DNA from 3 places in the Kiloniella sp. genome. Region 3 is predicted to be linked to each of the others. Evidence: riboswitches for the same ligand, from Rfam matches in the RefSeq annotation. Region 3 holds a riboswitch; each other region holds the start of a gene.
What was found. A riboswitch is a leader RNA that binds a small molecule or an ion and turns the genes downstream of it on or off. The one in region 3 is predicted to bind cobalamin.
Positions count from the first base shown of each region.

Region 1: linked by a shared signal. The riboswitch ahead of bluB (5,6-dimethylbenzimidazole synthase) and the one ahead of ACN0QW_RS00220 (aromatic ring-hydroxylating oxygenase subunit alpha) in region 3 are both predicted to bind cobalamin.
Region 2: linked by a shared signal. The riboswitch ahead of ACN0QW_RS14735 (ribonucleoside-diphosphate reductase subunit alpha) and the one ahead of ACN0QW_RS00220 (aromatic ring-hydroxylating oxygenase subunit alpha) in region 3 are both predicted to bind cobalamin.

Region 1 is NZ_JBLXHT010000013.1:55,811-65,614, reverse strand. It holds gene ACN0QW_RS17380 (aldehyde dehydrogenase family protein) at 1-149, opposite strand, end outside; gene ACN0QW_RS17375 (LysR family transcriptional regulator) at 312-1,244, shown strand; cobalamin riboswitch at 1,473-1,655, shown strand; gene bluB (5,6-dimethylbenzimidazole synthase) at 1,701-2,519, shown strand; gene ACN0QW_RS17365 (GcvT family protein) at 2,698-5,118, opposite strand; gene ACN0QW_RS17360 (NAD(P)/FAD-dependent oxidoreductase) at 5,124-6,431, opposite strand; gene ACN0QW_RS17355 (trimethylamine methyltransferase family protein) at 6,501-8,042, opposite strand; gene ACN0QW_RS17350 (phosphate/phosphite/phosphonate ABC transporter substrate-binding protein) at 8,094-8,891, opposite strand; gene ACN0QW_RS17345 (fatty acid desaturase) at 8,902-9,750, opposite strand.
Region 2 is NZ_JBLXHT010000009.1:115,800-125,603, reverse strand. It holds gene pxpB (5-oxoprolinase subunit PxpB) at 198-944, shown strand; gene ACN0QW_RS14750 (biotin-dependent carboxyltransferase family protein) at 944-2,017, shown strand; gene ACN0QW_RS14745 (LamB/YcsF family protein) at 2,038-2,814, shown strand; gene ACN0QW_RS14740 (ribonucleotide-diphosphate reductase subunit beta) at 2,858-3,985, opposite strand; gene ACN0QW_RS14735 (ribonucleoside-diphosphate reductase subunit alpha) at 4,022-6,871, opposite strand; cobalamin riboswitch at 6,976-7,187, opposite strand; gene ACN0QW_RS14730 (D-TA family PLP-dependent enzyme) at 7,276-8,358, opposite strand; gene ACN0QW_RS14725 (MurR/RpiR family transcriptional regulator) at 8,363-9,241, opposite strand; gene ACN0QW_RS14720 (TRAP transporter small permease) at 9,499-9,804, shown strand, end outside.
Region 3 is NZ_JBLXHT010000001.1:35,278-45,081, forward strand. It holds gene ACN0QW_RS00180 (NAD-dependent succinate-semialdehyde dehydrogenase) at 1-781, opposite strand, end outside; gene queC (7-cyano-7-deazaguanine synthase QueC) at 1,115-1,870, shown strand; gene queD (6-carboxytetrahydropterin synthase QueD) at 1,874-2,230, shown strand; gene queE (7-carboxy-7-deazaguanine synthase QueE) at 2,227-3,015, shown strand; gene queF (preQ(1) synthase) at 3,100-3,567, shown strand; gene ACN0QW_RS00205 (PAS domain-containing protein) at 3,623-4,174, opposite strand; gene ACN0QW_RS00210 (fumarylacetoacetate hydrolase family protein) at 4,357-5,202, opposite strand; gene ACN0QW_RS00215 (FAD-binding oxidoreductase) at 5,383-6,480, opposite strand; gene ACN0QW_RS00220 (aromatic ring-hydroxylating oxygenase subunit alpha) at 6,574-7,824, opposite strand; cobalamin riboswitch at 7,975-8,214, opposite strand; gene ACN0QW_RS00225 (O-methyltransferase) at 8,377-9,039, shown strand; gene ACN0QW_RS00230 (alpha/beta hydrolase) at 9,044-9,804, opposite strand, start outside.

The sequences.
Region 1 (9,804 bases), on a different contig from region 3:
CTGGCTGCATCCAGTGCAGTATCCAGCTGCACACTACTTGCTTGCGCATACTCACCGATAACGTCCGATAGATCAGATGGGTTTATGTTTTTGATGTAGTCATCAGCGGCAACCCATTCACCAGCGATATAATTGGAAAAATTGGACATGATTACCTTCTCATTTCAATCAACACAGCGGGCTTTTCAGATCAATACAATCGAAAGAGGCCTTGCTAAAAATATTGAAGACATTTCCGCAAAATTTGCAACTTTCGTCAAATTCAAATAATTTAGGAAAACTTCAATTTTATTGAATAAAGGAAAATCACAATGGCGATCACTCTTGCCATGCTCAAAACCTTTGTTTCTGTTGCAGAAAATGGGTCTTTGATGGAGGCAGCAAAACAGTTAGGTAGAACACCATCGGCTGTCTCCATGGCCCTTAAACAACTTGAAATAGAGTTTGATACGCAACTTTTTTCTGGCGAGCGTAAAGGCAGCTTAACACCAACCGGAATTTTTGCATTGGAACAGGCCCGTAATTTAACCGATCAATGTGATGAAGTTTTTTCCGCGATCAAAGCCTATGCAAAAAATGAAATCGGGTATATCTCACTCGCTTGTGTTCCATCCGTTGCAGAGCATATTTTACCACAGGTGATAAAAGCGTTCCATGCACAGTGGCCTAAAGTAGAAATAGAAATAAGGGATGCTGATTCACGCAGTGTTATCAACGCAGTTCATAGCGGACGCGTTCAATTCGGTATCGCAAGTTTAGCCAAAAATCTTCCCGGTATAGAGTTCACACCATTATTCGAAGACAGCCTTGGCCTTGTAAGTAGTGCTGATGATAGTGGGCCAGCCCCGAACAAAAGTATCAATTCCCCCAAAATGAGGTCATTTTTAAAAAATAAAAAACTACTCCTGAACAGTATAACGCAAACAATTACGCTGCCCGAAATATTGGAAAATCAAGAGAACAGTCGCATCACAGTACATAACGTAACATCCGTTCTCGCCTTGGTGAAAGCTGGCGCAGGGGTGACCGTATTGCCCAGACTACTGGTTCCTGATACAGACACTTCCCTAAATTTTATTCCTTTCACCGATAAAAAACTACGGCGAACAGTTGGCCTTTTTCAACGTAATGGCACCCTTTTATCGCCTACCGCTCTTTCTCTGATAGAAAAGATACACACCCGGATCGCTGATATCGAACACAACATGGGGGGTAACTTTACAAAACTAGAACGACCTACATAAGAGGGATAATATATCATTAAAAAAATGGCTAGTTATCTGGTACAGCCCCTAAAAAAAATTAGAAACGAAACCTATGCTTAAAGAAGTCTATTAAAGGGCTTAAAGAATTTACTCTTTGGAACAAATGCTCTCTTGATCAAACTCAAGGACGGGCTCGATTTATCTGAGATACCAATAAGCTGGCTGGGACCGACAATCCGGTATCAATCATATCTTCAGGAGCCCTAAAAAGATCGCTGTGTCACTGGCGAACCGGACGGGGATAATCGGGAAGACGGTGGAATTCCGTCACGTGCCCAACGCTGTAAGGGGGATTTATCCTGCAAGTTATCCACTGGTGTTTTTATCCGGGAAGGGGCAGGATTGATGAGAACCTAAGTCAGAAGACCGGCCTGGAGAGTTTTTTAATCGTGTGTGGACAAACACGGCTTTTGACTTTCCATCAAGGGGACTGACATGGAAACGCGTGACCCAAAAGTACTCAATGCAATAACTCAGACCAATACTGTTAATGATCCCAATATTATCTATTCCAACCATACCGATCACAGCTTTAGCAAAGCAGAACGTGAAGCACTCTACCAAACCATCTTTTCCCGCCGTGATGTGCGTGGACAGTTTACCTCAAAGCCCATTCCCGAGGATGTCCTGAGCCGGATTTTAACCGCCGCCCACTATGCACCCTCTGTCGGCTTTATGCAGCCATGGAACTTTATTCTGATCCAGAAAGACGAAACCAAACAGCGTGTCCACAATCTGTTCAAGAAGGCTCACGACGAAGCCGCAGATATGTTCGAGGGAGAAAAGCGCAAAACTTATAAAACCCTGAAACTCGAAGGGATTATGGAATCACCGCTTAACATCTGCATTACTTGTGACAAGGATCGCACGGGTCCTGTTGTTATTGGCCGCACCCATATTAAATCAATGGATCTCTATAGCACCGTTTGTGCTGTACAAAACCTGTGGCTCGCCGCCCGAGCAGAAGGCGTGGGGGTAGGATGGGTTAGCATTCTCGATCAGAAAAAGCTCAAACAAGCCCTTAAACTCCCCAAACGAGTCACGCCCGTTGCCTATCTCTGCATTGGTTATGTATCCGAATTCTTTGACAAACCAGAGCTACAATCAGCAGGATGGTTACCACGCTTGCCCATGGCACACGTGGTTAATTTTGAAGAGTACGATAAAGGCGCCGATGATTCCTTTGCCATCAATCTTCTTGAAGCCATGAACCAGGATCAGAAAGCGATTGAGGACGGGTATTATCGGAAATAGGTTTTAGCTTTAGGTTAAATTCCCAGATCAGATAATTCAAACCCAAAAACCCGGATCAAATAACATTGGTCCGGGCGGGCTATAGATCCGGACTTTCAGATATAAAATCTCTGAAAGCACACAATTTTCTTACCTGACACGACACCACCAAAACACTCTTCCTTAGCATTCAATTGTTTTATCCCATCATCCGTTCAGCTTTGGGATCAAAAAGCGTTTCAGTATACATTCTGGCTTTGAGCATCATCCCAAGAACTTCGACTTCCACCTCGAGACCATCTTTGGCAATCTCGGTTGGTAAAAATCCATAGGCTACTGATTTCTTGCTATAGTGGGCATAGCCCCCCGATGTTACAAAGCCAACTACCTTGCCATCATGCCAAATGGGTTCATCCCCCCATACATCTGCATCGATGGCCTCAACAACAAATGTGCAGAGCTTTCGATTTGCCCCTTGTTCCTTTTCTCTCAGTGCCGCCGCCTTACCTATAAAGTCAGCCTTTTTATTATACGAGGTAAAACGATCCATCCCTGTTTCCACGGGCATATAGTCAGGGCGAAACTCCCTTCCCCAGGATCCAAAGGATTTTTCAAGTCGTAATGACATCATGGCACGCATCCCAAAGGGCTTTAACCCTAAATCCTGCCCTGCTTCAGCGAGAATATTATAGAGAGTAGCCTGTTGTTCGATCGGCACATAAATTTCGTACCCAAGATCACCCGTATAAGAAACCCTTTGGACCAGTGCACGACAGGAACCAATGTCTGTCTCTTTAACATCCAGAAATTTAAAACTTTCTGCGGACACATCTTCGAAAGCAACGCGGCGCAGTAATTCACGGGCATTGGGCCCAGCAATCTGAAAACCAATGCGCTTGGTAGAGATATTCTCAATGGCAACAGAACCATCGGAAGGTAAATTTTGCTCAAACCAGCGTAGATGTGCTGCTTGCATTCCAAAAGATGCCGTTACCATAAACTCATGATCATCTATACAGGACACTGTGAAATCACCAATCAACTTGCCCTTGTGGCTCAACATAGGGTTAAGCGCCAACCGTCCCAGTTTTGGAATGCGCCCTGCCATAATCACATCCAGCCAGTCACATGCCCCCGGCCCTGTGACGCGATATTTGCCAAAGTTATGAACCTCGTTAATGCCAACGGCGTCACGAACAGCATGACATTCCGCTGCAACCGCCTCAAACGCATTACTCCGTCGAAAACTAGGTGTTTCTTCCAGCGGCTCGCCTTCGGGCGCAAAATAATTCACCGCCTCCATACCATATCCAGCGCCAAAAACTGCACGTTGTTCTTTCCAAATATGATAAGCTGGTGTTGTTTGATGTGGGCGCGCAATAGGTAATTCTTCGTTGGGATACGACACAGAAAAGCGCCGTTGATAATTTTCTTTCACCTTGGCTCGCGTATATCCCGGTGTGATCCAGGCCCCAAAACGGGCAACATCCATAGCAAAGACATCCCGTGACGGTTCGCCTTCGATCATCCATTCAGCTAGAGTTAAACCAACTCCACCACCCTGTGAGAACCCAGCCATAACACCGCAAGCTGACCAGTAGTTCCGCAATCCGGGAACAGGCCCCACCAATGGGTTGCCATCGGGTGCAAAGGTAAAAGGTCCATTAATAACCGTTTTAACACCAACCCGTTCCAAAACAGGGAACCGTTTAAAGGCAAACTCTAATGAATCACCAATACGGTCCAGATTATTGTTTAAAAGTTCGTGGCCAAAGTCCATCGGCGTTCCACGCTCTGCCCAAGCATCACAGGCTTGTTCGTAAAATCCAATGCAAAGCCCTCTTCCTTCTTGTCGGAGATAGCTTTCGCCTTCGGGATCCATCACATGCGGTAACTCCCGATCCAGCTCATAGACCTCGGGCGCATCTTCTGTGACCAGATACTGATGTTCCATCGGGTGAAGCGGCATGTAAACGCCGGCCATTTCACCGACTTCACGTGCCCACAAACCACCCGCATTCACAATGTGCTCGGCAATCACTGTGCCTTTTTTTGTAACAACTTCCCAAGAACCGTCAGCCTGTGGATTTAGTTCAAGCACAGGATTACGCAAAACAATCTCTGCCCCGGCCATTTTGGCAGCCTTGGCATAGGCATGAGTTGTTCCCGAAGGATCAAGATGTCCGTCAAGGGGATCGTAAAGCGCCCCGATAACGCCATCAATATTGGTAATTGGTGACAACTTTTTGATTTCTTCGGGGCTGACAATTTCAGTATCCAAGCCCATATAGCGATGCTTTGCGCGCTCAGCCTTGAGGAAATCCATGCGCTCTGGTGTCGAAGCCAACGTGACCCCACCGACATGATGCAAACCACAAGACATCCCGGTAATCTCTTCCAGTTCTCTATAAAGCCGGATTGTATAACCTTGTAGTGCAGCCATGTTCGTGTCTGCGTTCAGAGTATGGAAACCACCAGCTGCATGCCATGTCGAACCCGAAGTCAGCTCTGACCGCTCGATCAGCATAACATCATTCCATCCAAGCTTTGTCAGGTGATAGAGAACGGAACAACCAACGACACCGCCACCGATGACGGCTACACGAGTATGTGATTTCATAGGACCTATCCGATTACTGAGAAGCTGGAATTCTGATTGATTTCACGATTACGGGAAAACACACCAAGAGAAATGGTTTTATCTATATTGTCCAAATGGAATTTCAAAGGCGTGGCATCATGATTGTGACCCTTTTCACAGGCTTCAACGATTGCCGTCATCATTTTTCCGGCCACAGGCGCGTTCTTGTACTGATTGCCGCTGGTCCCTACAGCCATATAAAAGCCGGGCAAGCTGCTTTTGTCGTAAATCGGCATCCAGTCTTCAGTCACATCATAAAGGGCAACAACGCCTTTTGTTTTAGAGGGAATACCAAGCTCGGGAAAACGTTGAGCCATACGCATGACCAAAACTTTCCACTGTTCGGAAAAATTTTCATCATAATTATCAGGATCATCCACCCATTCTTTTTCATCACAGGCAGGATCTTCTGATCCAATCAAAATATTATTTCCCGTCTCGGGTCGGCAGTAGGTATGGATATCACTATCCGAATAAACCATGCCCTCTTTTTCGAAATCAAATCCATCCGGGGATGGTACATGGGCAACTTCATGACGAAGAGCACGCGTGCTCATTTTCATGTCCTGACACACACCAGCCATTTCATTGACTTTGGATGAATGTGGGCCGGCAACATTAATCACAACAGGCGCGCTGATCTTCGTTCCATCAGCTAATCGAACACCACTTACCCGCCCATTTTCTTTTAGGATCTCACTGACTTCCATTTTAAAGAGAAACTCAGCTCCATGAGCTTCAGCAGCGCGTTGCGCATTATGCGCCGATAGTTTTGGATCATTCACATATCCACCGCGCGGAAAGAATACCGCCCCCTCAACAGCGGGTCCCGTCGGCAATCCAAATTCAGGGTCTTCTGGGCGACGAGCAGGTTCAAATTGTTGCGTATCTGAGATTGGTAAATACTTTTTGATATCAGATGTAGGAATATCCTTATAGGGACAGCCAATCTCATCCATCGTTGCACAGACTTTTTTTAGCGAATGATTATGAGGTGTTTTAATAACAAGACATCCGGTTTCTTTATATTCGATCATACCATGGTCGTCTTGAACGCCCATGTATTCGTCCCAGTTTTTCCAGTAATGCCAACCTTCATAAGCAAGTGCACAGGTTTCCAAAGCTGAATAATACGTCCGAATAATCGCGCAAGAGCCAGATGTTGAACCATATCCAGATTCCGGCAACTTATCGATGGAAAGCGTTTTCCACCCCTTCTTGGCCATTTCAAAAGCTGTACAGGCCCCAATGACCCCTGCACCGATAATGATTGCGTCGTATGATTTACTCATTCTTCTCTTCGTCCCTGTTTATTCTTGTTTGCTGATTTTCTTGTATTGCTCTGTCATAAGATTTCTAGGCTAAAAATCTCCTGACACACCACCCTCCGCAGTTCTGCGTGCCACAAATTCAGCGATTTCATCCTGTCTACTGATATCAAGACCAGGTTGCTGATAATCATTGATAATATTCTTATAAATTGAATGCGCGCGTTCTGTTGTTGTTTTTGAACCGCCTTCTTCCCAGTTCTCAAAATTATTCCAATCCGACAAAATTGGAGAATAAAAGGCAGTTTCATAACGTTCCAGCGTATGGGGTGTGCCAAAGAAATGACCGCCAGGCCCCACATCCTTAACGGCGTCCAATCCCAGACTGCTTTCAGTTATTTCAGGCGGTTGCAGGAACTTTGTCATCATCTGCAGCATCTCTGCATCAATGATTACTTTCTCAAAAGAGGCGCATAGCCCACCTTCTATCCACCCTGCACCGTGCATGAGCATATTGGCCTGCCCCATAACAGCAGACCAGATCGACATCTGGCTCTCATAAGTCGCTTGCGCATCCACACAGTTCGAGGCATTCGCATTCGATGATCGGTAAGGAACGCCGACACGCCGGGCCAACTGTCCGCCAATCATGGCAGCCTGTGCATTTTCAGGTGTTCCAAAAGCAGGTGATCCACTTTTCATATCAACATTTGAGGTAAAGCCCCCGTAAGCAACAGGGCATCCCGGGGCAACCAACTGTAATAACGTCATCCCGGCAAGTGCTTCGGCGTGTTGCTGTGCCAAGGCCCCTGCTACTGTTATCGGTGCCATCGCGCCGGATAAGGTAAAGGGCGTGATGACACATAGCTGGTTATGCCGCGCCATTTCCATCGCCCCCTCAATCATCACGCCATCCAAACGAAGCGGAGAAGATGTATTGATGATCGTAAACAACCGGGTCTTTTTCTTGAAATCATCCCAACTGCTACAACCATGCGCTATGCGGGTGATTTCCAAAGCATCTGTTATCCGTTCTTTCCCCAACGCATAAGCATGGAAAACCTTATCCGTCAGCAATGCCATATCAGCAATGCATTCGAGGTGCCGTATACGCGGAAGGATATCAACCGGCTCTACTGGGTACCCTGCAATAAAGTGTACAATATTCAAAGACTGACACAGCTTGAGAAGGTTACGATAATCTTCCTGATTTCCAGGTCGCCGCCCACGTTCGATATCACTGACGTTTGGGGCAGATGCGACAGAGCCAAAAGAAATGTTCCCGGGGGATAAATCCAAATTATGTGCGGGGTTTCGAGCGTGTAAAATGACATTAGAAGGCGCATGTGACATCGCCTCCTTGATTAGTTCCCGGTCCATATAAACCCGGTCACTTCCAATTTTTGTTTTCGCACCTGCTTTATGTAAGCTTTCTTTTGCTTCGGCATGAAGAATGTCTATGCCAACCTCTTCAAGAATGCGATACGCCGTATCGCAAATAACATCGATTTGACCCTCGTCCAGTATTTCTACAGGGCGATAGGACGTTTGCACTTGAGACCAAGGTAACTGTTGAATCCCTGATGCCGCGACATGAGGCCTTTTATTCCTTTTACGCCCGGATCTTTGCAACATGTTCGCGTCTCCCAATACAGAACTAAATACCTAAAGCAAACCTAATCGTTCTTAAGCTTCACATTCCAACCCAAACGCCTGTGCCACAATATTCATCCGCGTTTCAATCACGTCATAATCGCGCTCTTTCAAAGGGGAAAATCCAATAAGAAGAAGGGCTTCACGTGTTGTTTCATCAAGGGAAACCATCGCATCGACCACCGCCATATGCAGTCGATCAATCTCTTTTCGAGAGCGCCGCGCCGTTATAAAGGGAAGTGTTGGCGTCGGTTCACTTGTGGCTATAACCCTTAGCTTTTGGGCTGCGGGCTCATGACGTAGTGCCAACTCCCAACTAAGGGCATCAATGGCCGCAAAATCGGCCTGTCCCATAGCAACTGCCTGAATAGACGCACGATGGCTACCACTCTCAACAGAAGAACCAAAGTCATCTATATTTCCGACGGATCTTAGCGTGTATAAAAGTGCTGCATAGCCAGATTGAGACCCCTTATCATTATAAGCAAAGGTCAATCCTTTTAAGTCATCCAATGTATCGATTGAAGTCTCTTGATGAACAACGATGACACTGTAATAGGAACCTGCCCCGCAGTTTATGCCATAAGCGGGGGTCCCGACTAAAGATACCTTATCTTTCAAAACTATTTTAAAAGGCAAGCCACAGGTTTGGGACAGAAGTAAATTACAGTTTAACCACTGCTCCATCGGGGCATTTGTTCTATCCAGAACTGGGGGAGCGATAAAGCCCTGATCGGCAAGACTTGTACGAATCTCTTTATAAAATTGATCATTGTAAACCTGAATTTCCGGCCAGTCATACATCGGAAGAGAGACAATCGCTTCACTCATCTCATCATCCCTAATTAACGTTTGCTATTTTAGCGGATGTTTTAGCTCTGGCATTAACAGGCAACTTGGCAATTATAGCTTTAGGCCTTTTCGGTGTGAAGGGATACGCGACAGGCTCTTTTTTTGAAAAAGTAAATCGTTTGAAAATTTCACTGTAACTTTTGAAACTGTAACCTCGGTTCATTTCCAAAAAACGCTGTCTATTTTTCTTGAAAACACCAGGTAACTTATACCAAGAAACGGTTGGATAGGCATGATGAACCACATGCAGATTATTGTTTAAAAAGAGAAAACTGAAAAAACCTTTATCTTCAACAATAACCGTTCTGGCACGCATGGACTCATGAGCTTGATGTTCCAAAAACGTACGTACCATCAATAAAGAATACGCAAAATAACTACAAACAAGATAGGCCCAGACAGGCATATCACTAAAAGTATAGATAACCATGACAACCAATACACTCATCACATAATGCACCCCCCATGTGAGAATGATTTTTTGATTTCCATTGATTATTTCAGATATAGCGAAACCGATAGAACTAAGGGCTGGGCCGATCAACATTCGCCCAAACAACGTGTTGTTAAACTCAAACACTGCTTGTACCCACCCCGAACGTTTTTCCCAAGTTTCTAAATCTTGATATGCGCTCTCAGGATCTTCAAAAGGATCGCTGATACTCGCGTTTTGGTGATGTTTTATATGTGTTTCTTTGAACCGAAAATAAGGAACTAATAATCCGACCGGCATAACTATCAGGGCATCGTTCAACTGTTGCGACACAAAGGGGTGACCATGGATACATTCATGCTGTAGAGAAGAATGCAAAGTAATTAATGGAATAAGAATAAGCATCTGCAGATACAATGGCAGACCAAGGGGATTAAAAACCATCAAACCTAACAAGGA
Region 2 (9,804 bases), on a different contig from region 3:
CTTAATTCTCACTGTTTAAAGTCAGGAAGATTTGAGCAATACAGCGTGATTAATGAGCCAAAAATACCTGTGTCATCATTAACGCATAAATTTACGATGACGTTATGTTGACAAAAAGTCAATAAAACAATAACGATTTATAGTTGATGTGTATCTAAGGCTGTAGTTCAATAAAGAAAAAACCTAAGAGAGCTAATTTGGATATCCGAGTCCTGACATTAGGCGATAGCGCCTTTACTATTGAATTTCCTAAGCTAAAAGGGGCTATTGGTGCGCGCTCTGTTCGCGCATTGAGAGGCTGTATTGAACAGGAAGTTGACGAAGGACGACTGCCCGGTGTGTTTGATATTATTTCGGCAAGCCGTTCCCTGACGGTGTGCTTAGACCCGGATATTGCGAACTTTAATCATGTCGTTGAACACGTAAGTGCATTGGCGCAAGAACCTTTGAACAAGGAAGATGGACACAAGGAGCTCTGGGTCTTGCCTGTTTGTTACGAGGGGGAGTTGGCGCCTGATTTAGCTGAGGTTGCACAGCGTAGCGGGCTGTCCGTAGAGGAAGTCATTAATGTACATAGTTCGGCTATTTATGATATTTTTCTCATTGGTTTTTTGCCCGGTTTTGCCTTTATGGGGGAAATTGATGCGCGACTACAGTTTCCAAGAAGAGCAAGCCCGAGGGTGAGGGTTCCCGCAGGATCAGTTGGTATTGCCAACGAACAAACGGCTGTGTATCCGTGGGAAAGCCCTGGGGGATGGCACTTGATTGCGCGTTGCCCAGTTCCCTTTTTTGACAGTTCCTGGGCACAGCCCAGTTTGCTCTCTCCGGGTGGGGCTGTGAAATTCAGACCAATAACAACAGAAGAATATGGTGACCTTGCTGCTGATTTAGCTGCTGAACGTATTGCACCACAAAGCTTTTTGACAATGGAGGGGGAGGGCTGATGTCGGTTGTTCTAAAAATCCTCTCGCCAGGTATTTTATCATCTCTTCAAGACGAGGGCCGCAAAGGATTTGCTGGTTTTGGTGTTCCAAGGAGCGGGGCTGCGGATACGTTGTCATTGCGGTTGGGGAATGCTTTGGTGGGGAATGCCCCCTTTGAAACGGCGCTAGAATTTCGGTTTTTGGGACCAAAGGTAATCGCCGAAGGTGGACGAATACGTCTGGGCCTTGCGGGGGATGTAACCGCCGAACTTAATCTCGCAGATGGTGGCGATAGTATTGCGATAAAACCTTGGCAGTCTGTCACGCTTGACGATGGAGATGTCCTTTCTGTCGAGCCTCTGAAAAATGGGGCGACGGGCTATTTAACCGTCGAAGGAGGATTTGATTTAGCCCCGGTTCTTGATAGTTGCTCGACCTATGCGCGCGCAAAGTTGGGGGGGGTAAACGGTCTTCCGTTACAGGCGGGGGATTCTATCAAGGTTAGACTATTGCACCCACGGGATGGTTTGGAAAAAATTGTATCTGCGCCGATGCTAACAAAGGTAGAAACAATTCGTGTAATGGCGGGACCACAGGATGATTATTTTTCTGATGACATGATCGCTAAGTTCACGGATCAAAATTATAAGGTTAGCTCTGACGTAGATCGTATGGGCATTCGTCTTGAAGGCGACGAATTGAAACCTTTGCCGGAAAAGGGAAGTGACCTTATTTCTGATGGAATAGTGCCGGGGGCTATACAGGTACCGGGTAGCGGGCAGCCTATTATCTTGTTTGTGGATTGCCAGACAATTGGAGGCTATCCCAAAATTGGTGCTGTGATTACATCTGATCTTCCTCTTTTAGGGCAACTGGTGCCGGGTAATGATATTAAGTTCCAGTACGTTTCCCTTGATGAAGCACAGGCTGCCCGTGAAGAACAGAAATTAGAGCTGGATCGGGCCATCTCCTCTATTCAGGATTATTTTGGTGAGGGAGTTATGGATCTAAAAGCCTTGTATGAAGTAAATTTAATCGGCGGTGTTGTTGATGCCAGTTTGACCGGACATTTCCCCGGTCATCTAGAAGCTTAGCCAGCAAGAGGAAACTACACATGGAAAAAATTAATTTAAATGCGGATATGGGCGAAGGCTTTGGTATGTATTCCATCGGGAATGATACTGCGATGCTGGATATAATCGGGTCAGCCAATATTGCCTGTGGTTACCATGCGGGTGACCCCTTAGTCATGTCTGATGTTACGCGCTCTGCCAAAGAAAAGGGTGTGAGCATCGGCGCGCACCCAGCCTTTCCAGATCTACAGGGCTTTGGTCGGCGTAAAATGTATATTCCGCTTTCTGAATTGGAAGCAATGATCGTGTATCAAGTCGGTGCCTTGATGGCCGTTGCAAAGAGCCAGGGCACGAAAGTTACCCATGTGAAACCTCATGGTGCGCTCAATAATATGGCGGCTGTTGATATGGAAATGTCGCTTGCCATAGCGCGTGGGATTGCCGCAGTTGATTCATCCCTTATCATGTTGGCGACAGCTGGATCTTGTTTATGTAAGGCTGGTCTTGAATTAGGTCTGCTCACGGCCGGCGAAATCTTTGCTGATAGAACCTATGAGGAGAACGGAAATTTGACCCCAAGGTCTGAACCCCATGCCGTTATTCATGACCCTGAACAATCGGCAGATCAAATTCTCTCTTTTGTACAAGAGGGTAAAATTATAACGCCATCGGGCAAGCGGATTGATACTCCAATACATAGTGTATGTGTTCACGGGGATACTGCCGAAGCAGTCGCAATTGCTCGTCGTGTAAAAGAAAGGCTGGAACAGGCCGGATTTGAACTGGCACCTTTACCAGAAGTTATGGGGATTTCTTAAATCCCCATAACGGATAGCAACGAGTTGTCGCGTGTAGGATGGGTTAATCCCAACTTAGTGCGCCGCCATTCTGGTATTCAATGACTCTGGTTTCAAAGAAGTTTTTTTCTTTTTTTAGGTCCATGGCCTCTGACATCCAGGGGAACGGATTTTCTGTGGCCGGATAGATCTGTTCCAAACCGAGTTGTCCACATCTGCGGTTCGCGATGAAGTGCATATATTGTTCGCATAGATGCGCGTTCAGGCCCAATAATCCCTTGGGCATTGTATCGCGGCCATAAGCTGCTTCAATTTCAGCGGCTTCTTTTAGCATTCCCTTTACTTCTTGTTGAAATTCTTCGGTCCAAAGGTGAGGGTTCTCTGCTTTGATTTGATTGATAACATCTATACCGAAGTTCAGGTGAATGCTCTCATCACGAAGAATATATTGATACTGTTCCGCTATCCCGACCATTTTGTTCCGGCGACCCAATGATAAAATTTGGGCAAACCCTGTATAAAACCACATACCTTCAAAAACGACATAAAAAGCAATCAGGTCTCTTAAAAAGGCCTGGTCTGCTTCAGGAGTGCCCGTTTCAAAGTTTGGATCATCAAGGCTTTGCGTGTATTTCAGTGCCCATGCCGCCTTGTCTGTTATCGACGGAACTTCGCGATACATGTTGAATAGTTCACCTTCTTCAAGGCCTAGGCTTTCCACGATGTATTGAAACGTATGTGTGTGGACCGCTTCTTCGAAGGCTTGCCGTAATAGATACTGTCGGCATTCTGGATTTGTCAGGTGGCGGTAAATTGCAAGAACAATATTATTGGCAACGAGAGATTCCGAAGCGGCAAAAAAACCAAGATTACGCTTTAACATTTTGCGCTCGTCGGGTGTTAAGCCGTCTTTGGATTTCCAAAGCGCAATATCGGCCTGCATTGAAACTTCTGTCGGCATCCAATGATTATTACAGCCCGAGAGATATTTTTCCCATGCCCAATGGTATTTCATCGGTAAAAGCTGGTTAACATCAGCACGAGCGTTAATCATTGACTTGTCATCTACAGAAACGCGTGCAGCTCCGCGGTCAATGGTCCCCAAACCAGTGGTGTCTGTGGTTGGTGCATTGCCTCTCGGATGAGTTCGTTTGGCATTTGATTTGGTTGTTGGTTCCGACCAATCAAGCATATTTATATCCCTATTTCATTATTTGATGAGGCACGGTTACTGGCATGCTTCACATTCTGGATCATCGATCGAACAAACTTGCCCTGTGCTTATTGGCGTTGTCATGTTTGTTGCGACGGCATTTAGTTTCCCATCTGTTCCTTTCAGAGTGGATTTCTCTACGTGAGTTGCTGATTTTGACCTGAGGTAATAGGTGGTTTTTAGGCCACGTTCCCATGCAAGCTGATAGAGCGCATCAAGAGCTTTCCCACTGGGATTGGCCAGATAGAGGTTTAGAGATTGTGCTTGATCAATCCATTTTTGTCTTCGTGCAGCGGCCTCAATCAAAAAGGCGGAATCAATTTCAAAGGCTGTAGCATAGAGGGTTTTAAGGTCTTGAGGAATGCGGTCGATTTCTCCGATGCTGCCATCATAGTATTTAAGGTCAGAAATCATGACGTCATCCCAAAGATTTAAGGCTTTTAGATCATTTACCAAAGATGCGTTAACGACGGTGAATTCACCTGACATGTTGGATTTTACGAAAAGATTTTGATAGGCAGGTTCAATTGATTGGGAAACGCCACAGATATTTGAGATTGTTGCCGTGGGCGCAATTGCCATTGTATTTGAATTACGCATTCCTATTTTTTTGACGCGCTTTCGAAGTTTTTCCCAGTCAAGTTTGCTGCAGGTATTGTATTGAAAATTGGTGCGTTGTTCTTCTAGAAGTTTCATGGAATCTAGTGGTAAAATACCCTTTGACCACAGAGAACCTTTGAAGCTCGCATAGCTTCCCCTTTCTTCAGCAAGATTGCTTGATGCTGTTATTGTGTGAAAGGATATTGCTTCCATACTTTCGTCAGCGAAGGTAATTGCAGCATCAGAACCGTATGGAATTCGTTGTTTTTGCAATGCATCTTGAAAGCCCATTAGTCCAAGGCCGACGGGACGATGTTTCAAATTTGATTTGCGGGCTTCCGGGATGGTGTAAAAATTGATATCGATGACGTTGTCGAGCAAGCGCATCGCTGTTTTTGTTGTTTTCTCTAGCTTGCTATGATCGATACCGTTTTTAGTGGTATGCGCGGCAAGGTTAATAGAACCCAGATTACAAACGGCAACTTCGTCATTGGAAGTATTAAGTGTAATTTCCGTACAAAGATTTGACGAATGGACGACGCCAATGTGATTTTGAGGTGACCGAATGTTACAGGGATCCTTGAAGGTGATCCAAGGATGTCCTGTTTCAAAAAGCATTGTTAACATCCGGCGCCATAGATCTATCGCACGTATTTTTTTGTGGGCACGAAGTTCCCCGTTTTCGGCTTTTGTCTCGTAATTTTCATAGGTTTGTTGGAAGTCTCGACCATAGAGATTATGGAGATCCGGTGTTTCATCAGGCGAGAAAAGAGTCCATGAGGCGTCTTCCCTGACACGTTTCATAAAAAGATCGGGGACCCAGTTGGCGGTATTCATGTCATGGGTTCTGCGACGATCATCTCCGGTATTTTTTCTTAAGTCGAGAAATTCTTCTATATCCAAATGCCATGTTTCAAGGTATGCGCAAACTGCTCCTTTACGCTTTCCCCCCTGATTCACAGCAATGGCCGTGTCATTGGCAACTTTTAAGAATGGCACCACACCTTGACTTTCGCCGTTTGTGCCTTTGATGTGTGCACCGAGACCCCGCACAGAAGTCCAGTCATTTCCGAGGCCGCCAGAATACTTTGCCAGCAGTGCATTATCTTTGATCGACTTGAATATATCCCCTAAGTCATCTGAGATGGTTGTTAAAAAACAAGATGATAATTGGGGGTGTTGTGTGCCCGAGTTAAAGAGTGTGGGGGTTGAACACATGAAATCAAACGAGGATAAGAGGTCATAAAATTCGATAGTTTTTTCTTCTCTATCTGTTTCGCGCAGAGCAAGGCCCATGGCGACCCGCATGAAAAATGCCTGTGGCAATTCAATGCGGTTTTCATCTTGGTGAAGAAAATAACGATCATAGAGGGTTTGTAGGCCCAGATATTGAAAGAGCGTGTCTCGTTCTGGTTTTATTGCTGCGCTTAAGCGGTCTAAGTCATATCTAGCGAGTTCAGGGTCCAAAAGTTCTGATGTCAGCCCCTTTTTTATATATGCCCGGAAGTAATCTGGATAAATATCGGCAATTTCGCTCTGGGTTGCTGTTTGATTTCGCTCAAAGATAAATGACAAAACCTCTGTGCGAAGTTTGTCGAGTAAAAGCCTTGCCGAAACATAGCTATACTCAGGTTCTGTTTCAATCAGGGTTCTTGCTGCGAGGATTGGTGCAAGTGCCAGTTCAGAAGAACTGATGCCATCATAAATATTCCGTTTTGTTTCCGATAAAATCTTTTCTTTAGAGGTGTTTTTTAATCCATCGCAAGCTTCGGCCATGATGGTCTCTAGGCGATTTTGGTCTAGGTCAACTTTTGATCCATCTGGTTGTGTGACACTAAAGTCTCGTTGTGATTCTGACGGGGCGTTATTTTCAGTTTGGCGGTCCTTGTTTCTTTCTTCACGATAAAGAACGTAGGCCCGTGCAACCTTCTGGTGGCCGCCGCGCATTAATGCGAGCTCGACCCGGTCCTGAATATCTTCGATGTGAAAGGTACGTCCCGAGGTGTCTCTTTGAGTAAGGGACTTAGTGATCTCTTCCGAGAGGGTGTGAATGGTATCGTGAACCCGAGGGGAGGCAACAGCATTAGAGCCCTCTATGGCGATAAATGCCTTGGTGATCGCGGTGGTGATTTTTTCGGGTTCAAAAGGGGAGACTTTCCCATTCCGGCGGATCACTTTGTAGTCTGTACCAGAAGTAACAGGAGTGTCTTGATTGGCGCTGGAAATTACCTCACCCGGTAATTCGTTTGATTCTATGAGAGACATGCATTGGCCTTTTTTGTCTGTGTAAGGACAGGGCCAAATGATTTGCGGATAACATGAACAGAGAGTCCATGATGCCAGCAACACCATCGGAGCACCCCGCCCGCGGAATTGACTTTTATCGGGGCAGGTCTCCTGGCTTGCAGATCAATGCTTTTGTCCGCCTTCCCAATGCAAAAAATGACATCAGTGGCATAAATGACAGTAGCTAACTGCTTACAGTTGCGGGGGCAGCTTCGGGATTGCGATTGTATCACGCACCGAATTCCCTCTTAGCTTCCGAATGAATTTCGAAAGAACCTCGATATCTATATCTGGTATGCTAAAGTTGTCAGTGTGTCAATCAATAGTATTTTCGTCTCAAGAGACTTGTTGTGGTGTTCCGTAGGATTTGGGTAGAATTTTGATTAAGTTACCAAGCCGCGAGCAAGGACGGGTGTTTTTACGATGTTTCCTGTCTCTAACAGATATACATGATCAACCATATTGGACACGACGCAGACGTGGTTGGGGATGATATGAACTTGATCCCCAACTTTGGGTGACCATGAGCTGTTACTAAGGTCAAGGGTGCCGTGTTCTTCGCTAAGGCTGGTGATTTTTGCATCTGGTGCTTCTTTGATTAAACCGAAACTCTCCATGCCCAATAGGTCGGATGTCAGCATTTTTGAACCTGCGTCAATGATGGCCCGATCTTTTGTTGGTTTACTGACGATGGTTGTTTTGACGGTAACCGCACAATCACTAATCGCACACAAGCCAGCTTCGATCAGGGATCTATCGTTATAGATATAGGTGCCTGATCGATGTTCTGTTGCGACAGATACTTCTTGGGACCGCCACATATTTGGTGTTCCGCCATTACTTACCTTGGGACAGGGGATGCCATGTTTGATTAATAGATCTCGGGTGTTTTTGAGCCAATCATTTACATCAGTTTGATTGCCCATTGGAGGGTAGGTCATTAGCCCACCTAACGATAACCCCGCTGTGTTGTGAATGAGCTGTGCGAGGTGAAGTGCCTCTTGTGCTGACTGAACACCACATCGTTTTGCCCCGGTGTCACATTCAATTAAAATTTCCAGAGGTTTTTCTTCTCTTGTAAAGGTTCTTGCGAGCCCTTCAATTACATATTCATTGTCGGCAACCACTGATAAAGTGCATTTTTCTGCGAGTTGAGCCAGTCGATTTAATTTTTGATCTCCAATAATATTGTAGGTGATGAGAATATCATTGATGCCCGATGCCGCCATGATTTCAGCTTCACCGATTTTTTGACAGGTGATGCCAATTGCTCCAGCTTTAATTTGACGCTTGGCCATACATGGTAGCTTATGTGTTTTTATGTGAGGGCGTAATAGAATGTCGTGCTGATCACAATGTCCCTGCAATTTTTCTATGTTCTTTTGGGCAATAGCAACGTCGATCAAGACAGCGGGTGTTGAAATGTCATTGATCATGGATGGTTTCGTTTCGGCAGAGCAATCCATTCTATCAATCCCCGATTGGTTGTGGGTCTGTGTTCCCGTGCAAAGCTGTAAGAGAGGCCCTGATTCGACGTAGCTTTTCTTTGGTTTTTTCGGGCATTTTACGTGCGACAGAGGCTGCGAGGACATCAATGACGGCAAGAAAAACCAGGCGAGATGCTGTTGGTTTATATATGTCAGGGTCTTCTGGAAGTTCCAGACCAACGGTGAGAGAGCAAACTTGCGACAGTTCTGAATTTGGCTTTGTCAGGCACATGGTTGTGGCACCGTATTGATTGGCAATTTTTGCCGTATCTATAAGAGCCCTAGGGGTGCCTGTTGATGAAATGAAAAACATAAGGTCATCTGGGCCTAGTGTTGCAGCGTGCATTCTAAGTAAATAGGCGTCATTAAGGGATAGAGCGGTAATGCCAAGACGGAAAAACCTGTTTGCTGCGTCAAAAGCAACTGTTGTTGATCCGCCGCCGACACCACAAAAAATAAGTGTTTTTGTGCGAGCAAGGGCATTGACAGCGTTCGATATTTCATCTGGATTAATTTGGTTTTTGGCAACTTCAGTTGTTGATATTAGGGCATCAAGGACCTGATCAATAGTGCTGTCTGTTGACGTTACGGTTTTATCCGAGCGTGAAAGGTATTGCATGCTGACGGCAACGTTCTGCGCCAGCTGAATTTTGAAATCTTTGAAGCCATCACAGCCTAGTTTCCGGCAGAAGCGAATAACGGTTGGTTCGCTGACGTTACTAAATTTGGCCAGTGAATTAACACTTATTTGGCTAACACTTTCTAAGTTATTAAGTACATAGGTGGCCACTTGTTGTTCGCGTGCTTTAAAACTACCGTCCATTTTTTTTATTTTAGTTATGAGATCAAAAGTAGCAGCCAATGGTATGTCCTTGGTTGTTCGTGTTTAAGTTTCTTGTGCGTAAACTGAGTGTAATTGCTTTGTATCTAGTCGTATTGTTCATAAACAATATACTACGTAGTTAAATTACACAAATAATCATTTTTTGTAATAATATCAGGGAATATCCATAAAACTACGCTAAATTGACTCTTTATGAAGTTTATTTACGTAATTTTACTTTACATATATCGATTCTGAGCAGTAGATGTAGTTAAATTACATTTCTGGGAGGGGTGATGAAAGCTTTCGCTGCAAAAGCCAGCAAAAGGTTGAACTGGGCGGTTGAACGTATTGTCGCCTTACTGATGCTGTTATTGGTTTTGGATGTATGGCTCGGTGTTGTTGATCGTTACCTTTTCCATTGGCAACTGCCTTGGCCGGAAGTTTTAGCCCGATATCTGATGATTTGGGCTGCGCTGTTAGCAATATCTGCGGGTATTGCAAGGCGTGAACACATTGGCCTCTCTATTTTAATTGATCGATTACCCCAAGGCATTCGTCGACCACTGCTTGTTCTTGTGGATGTCATAACTTTTGCTTTG
Region 3 (9,804 bases):
GTGCATTGCCGCCGAGTTCCATAGAAGTCTTTTTGACCGTATCAGCACATTGTTTCATGAGAAGTTTGCCGACAGGTGTCGAACCCGTAAAGGTGAGTTTCCTGACTGCTTTACTTTCGGTCAACGCTTTGCCAATTTGCTGGGGAATGCCGGAAACAATGTTCATGACCCCTTTGGGGACGCCTGCACGTTCGGCGAGTTCCGCCAGCGCGAATGCACTCAAAGGCGTGTCTTCAGCAGGTTTGATGACAACGGTACAGCCCGCAGCAATTGCCGGTGCACACTTGCGGGTGATCATGGCAATTGGAAAGTTCCATGGGGTAATGGCGGCGACAACACCGATTGGTTCTTTTGTCACCACAAGCCGTCTGCCGGGGAGATGTTCTGGGATTGTATCGCCATAGATGCGTTTACATTCTTCGGCAAACCATTCAACAAAGCTTGCGCCATAAGCCACTTCGCCCATGGCTTCGGTCAGTGGTTTTCCCTGTTCAAGTGTCATCAATAGAGCAAGGTCGCTCTGATTTTCCATAATGAGTTCAAACCATTTACGCATGATTTGTGATCGCTCTTTGGCGGTTTTGTCTTTCCAAGGGCCAAAGGCTTCTTCGGCGGCTTGAATGGCGCGCAGAGTTTCTGTTTCACCCATCTTGGGGACCGAGGCCAGAACATCACCATTTGCGGGGTTTGTAACAGCAAAGGTTTCGCCACTGTCAGCATCAGCCCATACACCATTGATGTAGCATTTATCTCGTAACAAAGTGGGATCTTTAAGTTCCATACTGGCCTCGAGGATTTAGAAGGGAATTAGATAAACAAGAAAGCATCATAACCATAGCCATTAGTGGAGGACAACGACCCAGTATGAAATTTTGCTTAGTGCCACAAAACGGAATTGAGACGGTTTGCGCTTGGATAGGATTCTTCGCAGCTTGTCTTTCATATTTTTAATGTTACGGGTGTGTTATTAGGGCGCTTTTAAAGAAAAATGGTGCTTTTGATGCACTCGCATAGGTGATCTTCGATTCAGGAATTGCTCCTGCCCTTTGCTTTTTTCTTCTTCTGGGGTATATCGGGGTGCGCGATTTAAATCGAAACTGGAGCCATCCGCGCAATGTCAGGCTCCCCGGTCGCAGCCTACCCGGTAGAAAAACAAGGATTGGAACGAATGAAAACACTCGTCATCTGTTCAGGTGGCTTGGACTCGGTTACGCTTGCGCACAAGGTTGCTGCGGAGGCTGAGTTAACACGCCTGATATCTTTCGACTACGGTCAACGTCACAAGAAAGAACTCGATTATGCCCGCCGCTGTGCAGAACGTCTTGGTGTTCCGCACAACGTTATTGATATCGCCAATGTTGGGGCCTTGCTGTCTGGCTCTGCCCTTACGGACGATGTTGATGTGCCTGACGGGCATTATGAAGAAGAAAGCATGAAGGTTACGGTTGTGCCGAACCGCAATGCTATTATGTTGGCAATTGCCTTTGGTGCTGCGGCTGCTGAGAATGCAGACGCTGTTGCCGCTGCGGTGCATGGGGGAGATCACTTTATCTATCCCGACTGCCGCCCTGCTTTCATTGATTCTTTCGAAGAAATGCAGCGCCATGCGCTGGATGGCTACGCGGCTGTAAAACTTTACACTCCTTTTGTTCATCTTCCCAAAAGTGACATTGCCGCAGAAGGCAACCGTCTGAAGGTTCCTTTTGAGGATACATGGTCATGTTATAAGGGCTATGAACATCATTGTGGTCGTTGCGGCACCTGTGTGGAACGTCGCGAAGCCTTTCATGTTGCCAAGGTGAATGATCCGACAATTTATCAAGACCCTGACTATTGGCTTGAAGCAGTTGAAAAAGCCAAGGGAGTTTGATGGATGTACCGCATATCAAAACAATTTACCTTTTCAGCATCCCATCAGCTGATGGGGGTTCCCGAAGGGCACCCCTGTTCACGGTTGCACGGTCATAACTATATCGTTGAAATTGAACTCTCAGGCGAGACGTTGAATTCGGCGGGGTTTGTTCGTGATTATCTCGAATTGAGCGACTTAAAACAATATATTGATGATGTCTTGGATCATCGGCATCTCAATGAAGTCCTTGGTGATGATAATGTTACAGCCGAGCGTCTGGCCAAGCACTTGTTTGATTGGTCACTTGAACGCTGGTTAGAAGTCACAGCTCTTCGGGTGAGTGAGACGCCCAAGACCTGGGCTGAGTACAGACCATGATTACCGAAACATCAAACGACAACACATCGAGCATGAAAGTGTTTTCCGATGGGCCCCCTAATGCACGGACAATTCGCGTCAGTGAAATTTTTGGCCCAACCATACAGGGTGAAGGTGCTTTAACAGGCCTGCCCACCGTGTTTGTACGGATGGGTGGCTGTGATTATCGTTGTAGTTGGTGTGATACACTCTATGCCGTGGATTCAAGTTTTCGCGATCAGTGGAAGCCAATGTCTCCGACTGCGATTATGTCGGAAGTTGCGTCACTATCTGGTGGCAAGCCGTTGCTTGTCTCTTTGTCTGGTGGCAATCCGGCTATTCAGCCGCTCGGTGCTTTGATTGATTTGGGGCATGAACAAGGCTATCGCTTCGCTTTGGAAACACAGGGCAGCGTGGTCAAAGACTGGTTTTCAAAGCTGGATAATTTGACGCTAAGTCCGAAGCCGCCGTCGTCTGAAATGGAAACCGATTGGGATCTGTTAGCGAGCTGTGTGGCTGCTGCTGGATCTGATACAGAAACCATTATGAAAGTGGTGGTTTTTGGTGATCGCGACTATGCCTATGCCAAAGAAGTGCACCGACGGTTCCCGAGGTTAAGAATGTATCTACAACCTGGGAACCATACGCCGGGAACCGTGAAAGAAACAGAACCTACAATCGATATGTTGGGTGTTATGGATCGGATGCGGTGGCTCATAGACAAGGTGGTTGAGGACGAGTGGTACGACGCGACTGTTCTGCCGCAACTGCATGTTTTGATATGGGGTAATGAACGCGGCGTTTAATCTCGTCGAGATCTTATTAATAATATGAATTTGGCCACCCATACAAAAAAGGTGGCTGCTCTTAACATTGGAGCTTGAAAAGAAATGACAGAAGAAAGCATCTATTCAAATCTCACTCAACTGGGTGGGGACAGTAAGTTGCCAGATAACCCGGAAAACGCCGTGATGGAACGTGTTGCCAATCCGCAAAAGGGATCAGGCTACGTTGTGCGCTTTACGGCACCTGAGTTTACATCCCTGTGTCCTATTACGGGACAGCCGGACTTTGCACACCTAATGATCGACTATGTACCCGGTGATTGGTTGGTGGAAAGTAAATCGCTCAAGCTTTTCCTGGGATCCTTCCGGAATCACGGTGCTTTCCATGAAGACTGTACTGTTTCCATTGGCAAACGTATTGAAGAGCTTTTGGAACCAAAGTGGTTGCGTATCGGCGGTTATTGGTATCCGCGTGGGGGTATTCCGATTGATGTTTTCTATCAATCAGGCCCGGCGCCAGAAGGCATTTGGATTCCGGATCAGGGGGTTCCCCCTTATCGTGGGCGCGGGTAAACGAAGTTTTATTCGTATCTATAGGCTCTGTACTATTTGTACAGAGCCTTTTTTATTATGATATTAATTGATTATTTTGAGTAAGTGAAGAAAACAGAGGCGAGTTGCTCCATTCTCTATAAGGCCATGTTTTTGACGCGCTAAATTGAGCCGTTTGATCTGCCAAAAGTGAACAATTGACGATATGTTCCCGGCAACACAGTAGCATGTTAATTTTTTCTCCATCGCTTGAAAGAGGCCAAATACAACACATGAAGGGCTGTTTTTTTTCTCCGGTTTTGAAGCAACTGGTATAAGCTAGGGGTTCTTTTGTTTTTAATACCTCTTGGTACGCGATACGCATTTTTCGTAGAGATCCAGCCTCTGGAAACTCTTCAAGATTACGATTGGTATATGAGCCACCAATGCGTTCTTGAATGTTACTGCCGAGTAAACGGATTTTGTATACAGGGCTTTGGCAGCTTTCTGGTTGATCAACGTCAATCAGAGAAACATCACCAAGGGCATAATGGAAATCAATAGGGTCTAAATCGTCTCTAGCAGGAAAGGGGCGACGCTTTTTTTTCTCACTCCAATAGTTATGGAGTTTTTTCAAAGTTGCTATCAATACTGGATCCTGTTTTGTTGGCTCTATTTCCTGCCGCGCCTAGACATGTTCATATATTTTTTATGGTTAGTGCGTGTACTTATACAATTTAACGTAAAACTGAAACACAAAATCTCAATTAACACTCTTTTCTTGTGTGTAGGAAACCACGTGATATGGGAAAGATGTTTTTATGACGAGGTTTAAGCTAATATAGTGCGTTGTTTTTGTGTCCCAAGTCCCTCTATACCAAGTTCCATGGTCATGCCTGGTTTAAGGAAAAGCGGGGCTGGCTTTATCCCCATGCCTACGCCAGAGGGTGTTCCTGTCAAAATAACATCGCCGGGTAGAAGCGTCATGAAATGGCTGAGATGAGAAATTGTTTCCGGGATGCGATGGACAAGATTGCTTGTAGAGCTGTTTTGATGACGTGTGCCATCAACTTCTAGCCAAATTGGGAGTTGGTGTGGATCACCAATTTCATCTGGCGTGACCAGCCATGGGCCAAGAGGGCAAAAGGTGTCATGGCTTTTACCCTTTACCCATTGTCCGGATCGATGCATTTGAAAATCGCGCTCTGACACATCGTTGGCGAGGCAATAGCCAGCGATATGATCCATTGCTTGATCAATTTCGATGTATTTTGCTTTTTTACCGATGATGACGCCAAGTTCGACTTCCCAGTCTGTCTTTCCAGACCCCCTAGGGATTTCAACATTGTCATAGGGGCCGGAAATTGAAGAGCTTGCTTTCATAAAAATACGTGGCTCTGGCGTTGGTTTTGCTCCGACTTCCTTGGCATGGTCATGATAGTTCAAGCCAATACAAATGACTTTCCCCACGTTGGCAACACAAGGGCCTATTCGTGGTGTGCCCTCTACTAAAGGCAGAGAGTTGCTATCCAGTTCCTGTATTTTTGAAATAGCTTGGGAGTTAAGATTTTTACCATTTATATCATCAATGATTCCGGAAAGATCACGGATGTTACCTTGTAGGTCCAATAAGCCCGGTTTTTCCTGATCAATAGGGCCGTAACGCAGTAATTTCATGATCTCTATCCCTGTTTTCTATTAATTGATGACTACAATAGCGTCAGAAATTTAAAGAGACGACAGGAAAATTTGGGAAAAATTGTGAATGTTGATCACAAAAGGAGTTTGTTGACTTACATCTTTGTTGTGCAGAGGTGGTCTTGTTTGGGATCACCTCTGCACAAACCGTGTGCTTAGTTAGAAGTCGATAACGACATCTCCCAATGGGTTCGAGCAACACGCAAGAACGTAACCGTCGTCGATCTGTTCTTGTGTAATACCACCGTTGTGCATCATGTGAACTTCACCAGAGACTTTCTTGACTTTGCAGGTCCCGCAAACACCAAACTGACAAGCGCTTGGAATGTGAAGTCCTGTTTTCTTGGCCGCGGTCAGGATGGTATCGGACTCTTGAACCCGAGTATCTTTTTTAGATCTTTGGAAGCTGACAGATGATTTTGCATCGTCGTCAATAATAACGTCATCATGATCAGGACGGTCTTCTTCATCGGTGATTGGTGCCTCAAAGCTCTCTTCATGGTATTGATCCATGTTGAAGCCAGCTGTGTTGAGAATATCACGGACGGCCTGCATAAAAGGGCCTGGTCCGCAGCAAAAAATTTCTCGGTCCTGATAATCAGGGGAAATCAATTCCAGCATCAATTGATTGAGGCGTCCGGTATATCCGGTCCAGGCTCCGTATGGATCAGGCTCTTCACAGGCATATGCAACCTTGATGTCACTGACGCGCGCGCTCATACTTTCCAGCTCACGCCGTGCAATAATGTCTGAAGGCGTCCGGGCGCAGTGAATAAAATGTACGTCTGTATGGGTGCCTTGGTCAAAAAGCCAGCGAGTCATAGACAGGGTAGGGGTAATACCTGCGCCCCCGGAAATAAACAGGTATTTATCAGCCAGATGGTTATGCAGGGTAAAGAGACCAGCAGGACCATGGGCCTTGATTTTGTCGCCTTCTTTCAAATTATCATGTAGCCATTGAGAGGCATAGCCGTCTTTGTTTGCTTTGACCGTAATGGATATTGACAGGGGACGCGAAGGACTGGAAGACAGGGTGTAAGTCCGTAGAACAGGCTTGCCGTCAATTTCCAGCTCGATGGTGATGAATTGTCCCGGCAGGTAGCGGAACCAGCTGTTGTCCGTGGTTTGAAAGCAAAAGGTTTTGACGTCATGGGTATCTTGAAGAATCATCACGCACTCTAGCATTTGCGAGTGGCTATCCCACGGCGTCGTTGTGTTCAAATCTCTGATAGCCTGCTTAACAGCCATGTCAGCCATTTTAGATTTCCCCAATTATAGTTGCCCTTAATGGGCTTTATTGATTCTCAGAGAGCGCAGTTGTTGCGCCCTCTTCAGTTTGAAAAGTGATGTTTATTCGCTGGCAGCTAGCTTGAGCTTGGCGGGATCAAACAATTTGCCGAGCATGTGGGCGCTATACCAGTTGATGAAATTGATTACCCCAAACTCGGCACTCTCTGCATAGGGACCGGGTTGGTAAGCTTTTGAGTTGATGCCCAGTTGATTATTTTCGGCCAACTCTCTGTCCTGATGATTGGTGGCGTTCCAAACTTTGGTCATTTTCTCAAGATCGTAATCCACACCTTCGACGGCATCTTCGTGGACAATCCATTTGGTTGTCACCAATGTCTCTTGTGGGCCAACAGGCATTACGCGAAAGACGATTGAATGATCCCCCATGAAATGATTCCAAGTATTGGGCAGGTGCAGCAGGCGCATGGACCCCATATCCGGATCGGTAAAATCACCCATAAGCTTTTGACAGGCGACAGAACCATCCATGGTCATGGAATGAATTCCCTCTGCAAGTGGCATGCGCACAGCGCGGTATTCCAGATTGTGGGGAGTGCTTTCGTGGGCGATACCCAAAGAATCCCAGTCGCTGGATTTTTTTGCGACCAGTGCTTTGAATTCCGGGGTCGCACGGGGGTCATCGGTATTGTCGAATTCAAGAAGTGAATTCAGAAGCTCAGGATGTGAACCGTTGCAATGATAACATTCGCGGTTGTTTTCGATCACCAACTTCCAGTTTGCTTTTTCATTGATGGTGACTTCATGCGCAACTTTGGCTTTGTCCAATGCGTGCGGCCTTAAGAATGGTTCAACGGCTTCTTTAAAGTGATCAAAAGCGGGTGGATTTTCGTCAAGGCAGACAAAAATCATGCCGCCTACAATGCCGATATTTGCTTTCCTAAGGGGGAAGTCTGCGGGGTTGAAACCTTCGCCCATGTTGCCTGCAAACAACAGGTTACCATCAAGATTGTAGGTCCATTGGTGATAGGGACAGACCAGCTTTGCGGTATGGCCTTTTTCTTCCAGACAGACTTTGGATCCGCGATGGCGACAAGTGTTGTATATTGCGTGAATTTCGTTGTTATCGTCCCTGACAATAACCAAGGGATCATCACCGATTGACAGGGTGAAGAAATTTCCTGACTTCGGAATGTCGCAAACAAGGCCAGCAAAAACCCATGATTTCCCAAACACATGTTTCATATCAAGTTGAAAGAATTCCGGGTCGTTATAGAACTCTCGCGGCAGGCTATAATTTTGTTTTTTACTGCGAAGCAGATCAAACATTATGTCGTGGGCTGATACAGTCATCTCTCGGTCCTATCCAACAACAAGCGTTTATCTCAGATATTATTTTCTGAGCGATAAATTCTGACGTGCGATGAGGAAGGGAACAGTATTGTCTCTGGCATGCTTTTACACTGCTTAGAGATCAACAGGTCGTTCCAATCGCCCACCGCGACTTTTAGACTTGCCTCAGGCTGGTTTCCGGGCTCGAGAGGGCCATCTAAGATGGCGGAAATCACATCCTTCCCAGAGTTTATCCAGTGGATAGCTTGTGATCTCTATTCCTCTCCTACCGTTGCGGGGGCAGCGTCGGTTTTGCGCTGTGGTACGTAAGTTTGCGCGGACCGACTTCCCAATTATTTTCATGAAAACAAAGTATTAATTTCATGAAACACCTGGAGGAGTTGTCATTATTAAATTTATTTCTAAAGTTGATTTTATGAAACCATGATCCGTGGTCGCCTTGAAAAGCGACAGACAGATCTACGTTTGCGACACTATAATTTATGCTTGTCGAAATAGGTCGTTACTATGGTAAAAGGTGTCGTGAATATTTGAAAACAATGGATTTTTTTTATGAATTCCCGTCATGTTTCTATTACGGATGAGTTGCAGGAATATCTCATAAGCTTTGGCGGGCGCGAAGATTCCCTTTTGGCCCGGTTGAGAGCGGAAACCCTGCAAATGAGATTCGGTCATATGCAGGTGTGCCCCGAGCAAGGACAGTTCCTGTTCTTTCTGGTGAAGATGCTAAAGGCGCGATCCGTTCTAGAAATTGGTGTTTTCACCGGCTATAGCAGTCTGTGTATGGCCAAGGCATTACCTGATGACGGTGTGCTGCTTGGGCTGGATAATCAAAAGAAATTCACCGACATTGCCGAGGCTTTTTGGCTCGAGGCTGGTGTCGAAGACAAAATCGAACTTCGTCTGTGTGATGCCTTGGCTGAAGTCAGCAGATTACAGGATAAGGGACTTGAATTTGACCTTATTTTTCTTGATGCAGATAAAGAACGATATCCGGAATATTACGAGGCTTGCCTCAAGATTTTGAAGCCGAATGGTTTACTGGTGATTGATAATGTTCTTTGGTATGGGAACGTTGCCAAGCCATCGGTGCAAGAGCCGATTACAGATGCCATTCGTCGATTGAATGAAATTGTGGTCAAAGACAAGCGTGTGGAAATGGTCACGCTTCCCTTTTCGGATGGAATGACACTGGTGCGTAAAAAAGACATCTAAGTGCTTATGTAGATAGATCTTTAAGGGCCTGCACTATTCTGGCAAAGGCTTCAGCTGCCCTTGGGCTGCTGTTGCGGGCACGTAGCCAACCATGCATTAAACCGGGTTCGATAATGGACTTTACCTGAACGCCAGCGGCTTTTAATTTATCTGTGTAATCTGGTCCATCATCTGCCAAGGGGTCAAGCGCTGCTGCACTGATGAAAGCGGCGGGAAGCTTTGAAAAATCGTCAGCCTGAGCCGGAAATATTTTAAAATCTTGCTTGTCTTCTTCGGTAGCTTTGTGTCCGAGATAATAATCGATGAAGTTATCTAAATCAGGCGTGCTGAACAGAGGCGCTTGTGCCTGCGTGGTGCGTGAAGGTAGGTTTTCACTTGTCAGAGCCGGATAAATCAGCAACTGACCTTTGAGAGACGGGGAATTGAAGCCAAGAAGGTTTATATCTCGTGCTCTTAGTGCAACGCTCGCAGCCAGCGAAGCGCCAGCTGAATCTCCCCCGATGATTAAGCAATCACTATCCGCGCCAAAAATTTCCGGATTTTCCGTGATGGCCTGATAGACGGCCCAGCAATCATCTAAAGCTGCTGGATAGACATGCTCAGGGGCCAGGCGGTAATCGACGGCGATAACTTGTACTTTTGTCTGGCTGGCAAGATCAGCCGTAATGGCATCGTGGCTATCCAGATCGCCGAGAACCCAACCGCCCCCATGAAAATACAAGAGAGTTGGGTGTTTTTCAGTCGCATATGGAACCGCTTCATTAA